DNA from 2 places in the Serratia rubidaea genome. Region 2 is predicted to be linked to the other one. Evidence: predicted binding sites of a transcription regulator. Region 2 holds the regulator's gene; the other holds the start of a gene.
What was found. Region 2 encodes ArgR, which controls arginine synthesis, uptake and breakdown. Its sites were predicted from a motif close to ANTGAATAAAAATACANT; they were not measured.
Positions count from the first base shown of each region.

Region 1: the regulator ArgR is predicted to act here: its motif matches at 1,930-1,947, upstream of argA (amino-acid N-acetyltransferase).

Region 1 is NZ_CP065640.1:385,330-389,726, forward strand. Features, by position in the region: tRNA gene I6G83_RS01780 (tRNA-Met) at 63-139, shown strand; tRNA gene I6G83_RS01785 (tRNA-Met) at 202-278, shown strand; tRNA gene I6G83_RS01790 (tRNA-Met) at 311-387, shown strand; gene amiC (N-acetylmuramoyl-L-alanine amidase AmiC) at 496-1,749, opposite strand; gene argA (amino-acid N-acetyltransferase) at 1,968-3,305, shown strand; gene recD (exodeoxyribonuclease V subunit alpha) at 3,323-4,397, opposite strand, start outside.
Region 2 is NZ_CP065640.1:1,938,651-1,943,047, forward strand. Features, by position in the region: gene mpl (UDP-N-acetylmuramate:L-alanyl-gamma-D-glutamyl-meso-diaminopimelate ligase) at 1-476, shown strand, start outside; gene yhcN (peroxide/acid stress response protein YhcN) at 677-940, opposite strand; gene yhcN (peroxide/acid stress response protein YhcN) at 1,068-1,331, opposite strand; gene argR (transcriptional regulator ArgR) at 1,737-2,207, opposite strand; gene mdh (malate dehydrogenase) at 2,674-3,612, shown strand; gene I6G83_RS08935 (helix-turn-helix domain-containing protein) at 3,677-3,937, opposite strand; gene I6G83_RS08940 (DNA-binding protein) at 4,115-4,397, shown strand, end outside.

The DNA.
Region 1 (4,397 bases), 1.6 Mb from region 2:
CGATTATCTGCAAAAAGGGGTTGCAACATAACGCATGGAGAGTATAGTGCGCATCCATCGGACGCGGGGTGGAGCAGCCTGGTAGCTCGTCGGGCTCATAACCCGAAGGTCGTCGGTTCAAATCCGGCCCCCGCAACCAACCGATGCTGTACCAGCGGCATCTTATTATGGGTTGGGTTCGAGAAAGATGCGTTAAACGGACGCGGGGTGGAGCAGCCTGGTAGCTCGTCGGGCTCATAACCCGAAGGTCGTCGGTTCAAATCCGGCCCCCGCAACCAAACGACAGACAACGCACAAGCATCAAGACGGACGCGGGGTGGAGCAGCCTGGTAGCTCGTCGGGCTCATAACCCGAAGGTCGTCGGTTCGAATCCGGCCCCCGCAACCAAAATCAATTGATGACAATCGGCACCCTCAGGGGTGTTTTTTTGTATCTGAAATCCGCAAAACGCCAAAATCATCACGCCGGGCCGCAGCCCAGCGCCCTGCTTTCCCGTTAGCGTCTCGCCCCGCCGTTGGCGAAATAAGCCTTGATGCCTGCCAGTATGGATTCCGCAATCTGCTGCTGAAAACGGCTGGTACGCAGCTTACGCTCTTCTTCCACGTTGCTGATAAATGCCGTCTCCACCAAAATGGAAGGAATGTCCGGCGCCTTCAGCACCGCAAAGCCGGCCTGATCGACACGGTTCTTATGCAGCCGGTTGATGCCGCCCATCCGATTCAGCACTTCCTTGCCAAACTTCAGACTGTCATTGATGGTCGCCGTCTGCACCAGATCGAACATGGTGTGGTCCAGGTAGCGGTCGCCGCTTTTACTGACGCCGCCAATCTGATCTGATTCGTTCTGCGTCTGCGCCAGATAGCGCGCCGCGGCGCTGGTCGCCCCTTTGGTCGACAGCGCAAACACCGACGAGCCGCGCGCCGCGCGGTTGGTAAAGGCATCGGCGTGGATGGAGACAAACAGATCGGCGCGCTGCTTGCGCGCTTTCGCCACCCGCACCTTCAGCGGAATGAAGACGTCTTCGTTGCGCGTCATAAAGACTTTCATATTCGGTTCGCGCTTGATCATCGTTCTCAGGCGGCGGGCAATCTGCAGCACGATATCTTTCTCGCGCGTTTTGTACTTGCCGATCGCGCCGGGATCCTCACCGCCATGCCCCGGGTCGAGCATAATGACGATCGGCCGGTCACGCCCCGCCTTGCCGGTTTGCGGCGCTTGCGCCGGCGCCGGCAGCGTCCGTTCCAGATCGCCCTTGTTGTAATCTTCCAGCAATGCCAACAGCGGATCATATTCATCATCCCCCGGCGCCGGCTTGCTGGGATACATATCCAGCACCAGACGGTTGCGGTATTCCGCAACCGGCGCCAGGGTGAACATGTGCGGGCTGACGCTTTGCTTCAGCTCCAGCACCAGACGTACGGTGTCTTTATCAAACTGGCCGACGCGCGCCTGCTTCAGGTTGGGGTCGCTGTTTTGCACTTGAGAGGCAATGCCTTTCAGCACGCTGTTCAGCTGTACGCCTTCAATATCCACCACAATCCGGTCGGGATTGGTCAGCGCAAACTGTTTGTACTTTAGCGCCACGTTGGACTCGAGCGTCACGCGCGTATAGGTAGATGAAGGCCAGACGCGCACCGCAATGACATGCGATGACGCGGCAAAACCGACACGGCTCACGCTCAGCAACCAGGTTGCGGTAACCCCCTGCAACAGACGACGGCGACCCAGATTGTGATTATCGTTTGACATGCGGCTCCAACCAATAGCAGTAGACTAAAAAAACAGCAAAATAGAGACAATGGCGAAAACTTTAACGAATCCATTCGGCGCTGTCATCAGAAAATCTTTTTATGGGTTTTCAATTTATTAACGATTTAACAGTGTTAGCGGGGAAAACAACGCAAATTCCCCCTTGCTATCGGCGGCAGAAAAGAATAAAAATACAAAAATACCGTATAAGTATTCACATGAGGTTTGCCGTGAAGGAACGTAGTACAGAGCTGGTTCAAGGATTCCGTCACTCAGTTCCCTATATCAACGCCCACCGCGGCAAGACATTCGTCGTGATGCTCGGTGGCGAGGCGATTGAGCATGAAAACTTTACTAATATCGTCAACGATATCGGGTTGCTGCACAGCCTGGGCATTCGCCTGGTGGTGGTCTACGGCGCGCGTCCGCAGATTGACGCCAATCTGGCGCTGCATCATCTCGAGCCGACTTATCACAAGCATACCCGCGTGACCGATGCGCCGACGCTGGAGCTGGTCAAACAGGCGGCCGGCCTGTTGCAGCTGGATATCACCGCCCGGCTGTCTATGAGCCTGAACAATACGCCGCTGCAGGGCGCGCATATCAATGTGGTCAGCGGCAACTTTATTATCGCCCAGCCACTGGGCATTGATGACGGCGTGGACTACCACCACAGCGGACGTATCCGCCGTATTGATGAAGAGGCCATTCACCGCCAGCTGGACAGCGGCGCCATCGTGCTGATCGGCCCGGTGGCGGTCTCCGTCACCGGTGAAAGTTTCAACCTGACCTCTGAAGAGGTGGCGACCCAGCTGGCCAGCAAGCTGAAAGCGGAAAAGATGATCGGCTTTTGTTCTTCGCAAGGGGTGACCGATGCCGAGGGCGAAATCATCTCCGAGCTGTTCCCCAACGATGCGCAGAAACGCCTTGATGCGCTGGAGGAGAACGGCGACTACCACTCCGGCACCGTTCGTTTCCTGCGCGGCGCGGTCAAAGCCTGCCGCAGCGGCGTGCGGCGCTGCCACCTGATCAGCTATCAGGAAGACGGCGCGCTGGTGCAGGAACTGTTCTCCCGCGACGGTATCGGTACGCAGATCGTGATGGAAAGCGCCGAGCAGGTGCGGCGGGCGACCATCAATGATATCGGCGGCATTCTCGAGCTGATTCGCCCGCTGGAACAGCAGGGTATTCTGGTGCGCCGCTCACGCGAGCAGTTGGAGATGGAAATCGACAAGTTCACCATTATTGAGCGCGATAACCTGACCATCGCCTGTGCGGCCCTCTACCCCTTCCCGGAAGAGAAGATTGGCGAGATGGCCTGCGTGGCGGTGCATCCGGATTACCGCAGCTCATCGCGCGGCGAAATGCTGCTGCAGCGGGTGGAAAGCCAGGCGCGGCAGATGGGGCTGCAAAAACTGTTCGTGCTCACCACCCGCAGCATTCACTGGTTCCAGGAGCGCGGCTTCACGCCGGCGGAGGTGGACGTGCTGCCGATGCAGAAACAGGCGCTGTACAACTATCAGCGCCGCTCAAAAATCCTGCTGGCCGACCTGTAAACCGTTAAGGGGCGCGGTTAGCGCCCCTGTTCATCGCTCGCCAGCAGCAGGCGTTCGGCCAGCCCGCTGCGGCGCTGCGTCGGCGTACGTACGGCGCTCATCAAAACCTTATCGGCAGCGTACAGCGACAGCCGCTGACGCGCGCGGGTAATGGCGGTATACACCAGTTCCCGCGTCAGCACCGGCAGATAATGGTTGGGCAGCACCAGCACCGTATGGTCAAACTCCGATCCCTGTGATTTATGCACCGTCATCGCATAGGCGGTTTCATGCGCCGGTAAGCGGCTTGGCTGCACCGATTTGATGCTGCCGTCCGGCAGTTGAAAGTGAACGCGCAATTCCCCTGCCGCATCCGGCAAGGCAATACCGATATCGCCGTTAAACAACCCCAGCGCGCTGTCGTTGCGGCCGATCATCACCGGTCGCCCCCGATACCAACGCCCCGCGGCACCGGACGCACGCCGGATCAATCCTGCGCGCTGCAGGCCGGTTTCAATGCGTTCATTCAGCCCGCTGACGCCGAACGGGCCTTCCCGCAGGGCGCACAGCACCTGAAAACGCCCGAACGCATCCAGCACCTGCTGCGCATCAACGCCGGCGGCCACCTGCGTCAGGTAGTCGCGGTAGCCCGCCACGCAGGCATCCAGCAGCGCCTGATAGTCCACCGTCTCCGCCAGCGGATAGCCGGCCACATCGTCAAAACGCCCGTCCAACGCCACGCGCGCGCCCCGGACATCGCCGGCGTTAACCGCGAACGCCAGCTGTCCAATGCCCGAGTTGGCGTCAAAACGGTAGCTTTTACGCAGCAGGCACAGGCTGTCGCGCACCGCCGCAGCCGCCTGCGCCGGCTGCCCCTGCAGCACGCAGCCGGTCAGCTGGCTGAGCTGCGCCGCACGCGCCTCGCTGTAGCCCTGCTCGGCAAAGCGGCAAATATCCCCCAGCACCGCGCCCGCCTCCACCGAGGCCAGCTGATCGCGGTCGCCAAGGAAAATCACTCTGGCATGTGCGGGCAAGGCGGCGATCAGCCGCGCCATCATCGGTAAATCCACCATCGACGCCTCATCCACCACCAGCACGTCCAGATGCAGCGGA
Region 2 (4,397 bases):
CGCCGGCCGATGCCTGCCGTGCGCTGGGCGACTTTATCAACGCCCGTCGCCGCCTGGAACTGCGCGGCGAAGCCAACGGCGTAACAGTTTATGACGACTTTGCCCACCACCCGACGGCGATTCTGGCCACCCTGGCGGCGCTGCGCAGCAAGGTCGGCGGTACCGCGCGCATTCTGGCGGTGCTGGAACCGCGCTCCAACACCATGAAGATGGGCATCAGCAAAAACGATCTGGCGCCTGCCCTTGGCCGTGCCGATGAAGTGTTCCTGTATCAGCCGGATCATAACCCGTGGCAGGTGGCGGAAGTGGCGGAAGCCTGCGTGCAGCCGGCCCACTGGAGCGCCGACGTGGATACGCTGGCGGAGATGGTGGTGAAAACCGCGCAGCCGGGCGATCACATTCTGGTGATGAGCAACGGCGGTTTCGGCGGCATTCATGACAAGCTGCTGGCGGCGCTGGCGCAGCGGGAGAAGTAACGCTGCCGGTATGCCATGCTGATGATAAAAAGCCGCTCTGCGGCTTTTTTCTTGCCCATAAAAAAAGCCCCCGCAAGCGGGGGCAATGGGGTTTCGTCGGATAGGACGACGAGGGGTTCTTCAGGGAATTCGCGTTAACGTCAGAACTCGGCAGTGGCATTGACGAGGATAATCAGCTCGGTAAACGCGTCCCTGAATGGTTATTTATAGATTTCAGCCGTGGCGTGCCAGTTGCCGTTCTCACGGGCTTCAATGATGCGGTAGGCTTTGGCGCCCTGTTGGTCAGCCTTATCGGACAGCGCCTGGCGAATATCCGGCGGTGAGCCGGCGACGCCGCTGGCGGTAACGGTACCGATAGACTGCAGGGTGCTGGCCTGTTGAGTGCTCACCAGCGTGGCGGCTGAGGCGCCAAAAGAGACGGCTGACAGCAGCGCCATCGCTGCAATCGTAAATTTCATGTTCATGATGGTTAGTCCTTGATGCTACTCAGTAACGGCCTGGAAGGACGGATTGTTTTTTTATTCTTGAAGACCGTTATGGGTGCAGCGTTGCCAGAGATTTTATCGTCCGTTGCCGGAGCGTATTAAGTGCTTACTTGTAAATTTCCGCCGTGGCGTGGAAGTTGCCTTCGTTACGCGCTTCGATCACGCGAAAAGCGGTGGCGCCTTTGGCATCGGCTTTATCAGACAGCGCCTGACGGATATCAGAAGGCGCCGCAGCAACGCCGCTGACGGTAATGGTGCCCGCCGGCTGCAGATTTGCCGCCTGTTCTGCGTTAATGGATTGTGCTGCAAAAGCACCGAATGAAAGCATAGACAGCACGCCAAGAGTCACAACAGTAGTTTTAACTTTCATGATTTGACCTCGTAGAATTCTTTTATCAGTTCCTGTGAACTGTGATTCATGTCACGGAAATGAGTATACAGCTAGTAACCCGAAAAATTAATAGTTTGCTAACAGTTCCCTATGAAACTTTATCATTATGCTTACCATTTCTTATAACCGGCAGGAATAAAAAGTGGTTATAAAACGATCTTTCTATGTTAAATTTCTGTAATATCAAGCAGGTGAGCAACTTTGTCGAAAAGTGCGGAATCGGCTATCTGCGGCAAAACGCCGTGATGAAATAGCGCGAATGATGACGTTGCTGGTGCGATCGTCGCGATCAGCGCGACAATGGGAAACTATGCAAAGGCGTAAAGAAGGCGGGAAGCCTGCCCACGACGCGGCCGTGGACCGCGTCGTGACGGGAAGTGATGATTACAGTTCCTGTTCGAACAGCGCCAGGATGGCTTCATACAGCTGGCGGGCGGTGAAGGCGCTGGCCGGGGTAACGAAGATGGTGTCATCACCGGCGATAGTGCCGAGGATACCTTCCGACTTACCCAACGAGTCGAGCAGGCGGGCGATCAGCTGTGCTGCGCCAGGGCTGGTGTGGATCACCACCACGGCATCATTGTGGTCGACGTCGAGCACCAGGTTCTTCAGCGGGCTGGTGGTGGTCGGCACCCCCAGCTCGGCGGGAAGGCAATACACCATCTCCATCTTGGCATTACGCGTGCGTACCGCGCCGAACTTGGTCAGCATGCGTGATACTTTGGATTGGTTAATGTTTTCGAAGCCTTCTTCTTGCAGCGCCAAAACGATCTCGCCTTGCGAACTGAATTTTTCTTCCTTCAATAACGCCTTGAACGCTTTGATCAGATCTTCCTGCTTTGCGGGATTACGCATTTTGCACCGTGGAATGTTGCCAATAGAGGTCATTATTATGCATATAGATGAATTTTTATGCAATAAAAGCGGGGGCCGACCAGCAAAAAAATGGCCGGAACGGCAGGGAAAGGGCGTTATTCTAGCAAAATACGCGGGTCATGAATATGCCCTTTCTCACAGGATTCATCGGCGGAAAAGAGTGAATAAAATGTTATTAAAATGATGTTGTTCTGATGTTGCGTAAGGGTGTAATGTAACGGCCGGTTAACTTGCGCGTGAATAACCTCGCACAATTTTCGATTACTGTGCGCTATGCCCTTCATGCACAGGTTATTTAATCTAAAATGTCCGCGATCACGGCTATTTTATTGCGTCAGTTCGCAATCCTACGGTTAAGCGATTGTTTTTAAAGGCGTGATAACATAAGTTCCGTAACCCTGAATTCACGGCGCTTTTATATTTAAGATAATACAAGGAGTATAGGATGAAAGTTGCAGTTCTCGGTGCAGCTGGCGGTATTGGCCAGGCCCTTGCCCTTCTACTCAAGACCCAGCTACCTGCAGGTTCTGAACTCTCCCTCTACGACATTGCCCCCGTTACGCCAGGCGTTGCCGTTGACTTAAGCCACATCCCAACCGCTGTTAGCATCAAAGGCTTCAGCGGTGAAGACGCCAAACCTGCGCTGCAGGGCGCCGATGTGGTGCTGATTTCCGCCGGCGTAGCGCGCAAGCCGGGTATGGACCGTTCTGACCTGTTCAACGTTAACGCCGGCATCGTGCGTAACCTGATTGAACAAGTGGCGGCAACCTGTCCGAAAGCGTGCATCGGTATTATCACCAACCCGGTGAACACCACCGTCGCCATCGCGGCGGAAGTGCTGAAAAAAGCGGGCGTGTACGATAAAAACAAACTGTTCGGCGTGACCTCGCTGGACATTATCCGTTCCAACACCTTCGTGGCCGAGCTGAAAGGTAAAAAGCCGGAAGAGCTGAACGTGCCGGTCATCGGCGGCCACTCAGGCGTGACCATTCTGCCTCTGCTGTCCCAGATCCCGGGCGTGAGCTTTACCGACCAGGAAGTGGCTGATCTGACCAAGCGTATTCAGAATGCGGGTACCGAAGTGGTTGAAGCCAAAGCCGGCGGCGGGTCGGCGACGCTGTCCATGGGCCAGGCGGCTGCACGTTTCGGTCTGTCTCTGGTGCGTGCGCTGCAGGGTGAGCCGGGCGTTGTTGAGTGCGCCTATGTGGAAGGCGACGGCAAATATGCGCGTTTCTTCGCACAGCCGCTGCTGCTGGGCAAAAACGGCGTGGAAGAGCGTAAAGACATCGGCACGCTGAGCGCGTTTGAGCAAAAAGCGCTGAACGACATGCTGGACGTTCTGCATAAAGATATCGAACTGGGCGAGAAGTTTATCAACAACTGATTGACCCCGTAGCGTGATACAAAGGCCGCCGGTATTATCCCGGCGGTTTTTTTATGCCCTGACGTCAGGATTTTATCCGACTCTTGCGATCCAGCAGACGCTGGGTTTCGGGATCAAAATAGCGGCTTGGCCAGATTTCCGAAGGGTGGACGTTCAGCGCCTCGGCGATCAGCCACTCGCCTTTCGGCCAGGGGCGGGACAGGGCGTTAGCCAGGGTTGATGAACTGAGCCCGGCGCGGCGCGATACCGCCGCCAGCGTGGTGCCCTTCTTACGTAGTGCTGCGATGACATCGGCAGGATGCCAATCTTCACTCCTTGAATTCATGTTGATCTTCCTTTTGTGATTAGCCAAAGTGGCGTTAGTGGTATAACTAACGCGTTCGTATTAATCGTTCGTACAACGTAAGCGGTTATACGGAAACAAGAATACCATTATTTTTCCTAAAAACGCCCTCTGTTTTCCAAAAATAATGGTGACGCATAATCTTCAGAGACGATGGCTATGAAAAGTGAGTGGTTTTCTGCCAAGGAATTGACGGGCATTGCGGGGTTACCTTCCTCGCCACAGGGAATTAACCAGATGGCGCGTCGGGAAAAATGGGTCAGTCAGCGTCGCAAAGGCGTACAGGGCAAAGCGGTGGAGTACCATATCGACAGCCTGCCGCCGGGCGTGCGCAATGCCCTGATACTGAAGGAAGACTCTGCGGGCTACACCGTAGAGAAACAGGATCCGCTGGCGGTATGGAACGCCTATTTTCACCATATGTCGGACGATGAAAGAGAGC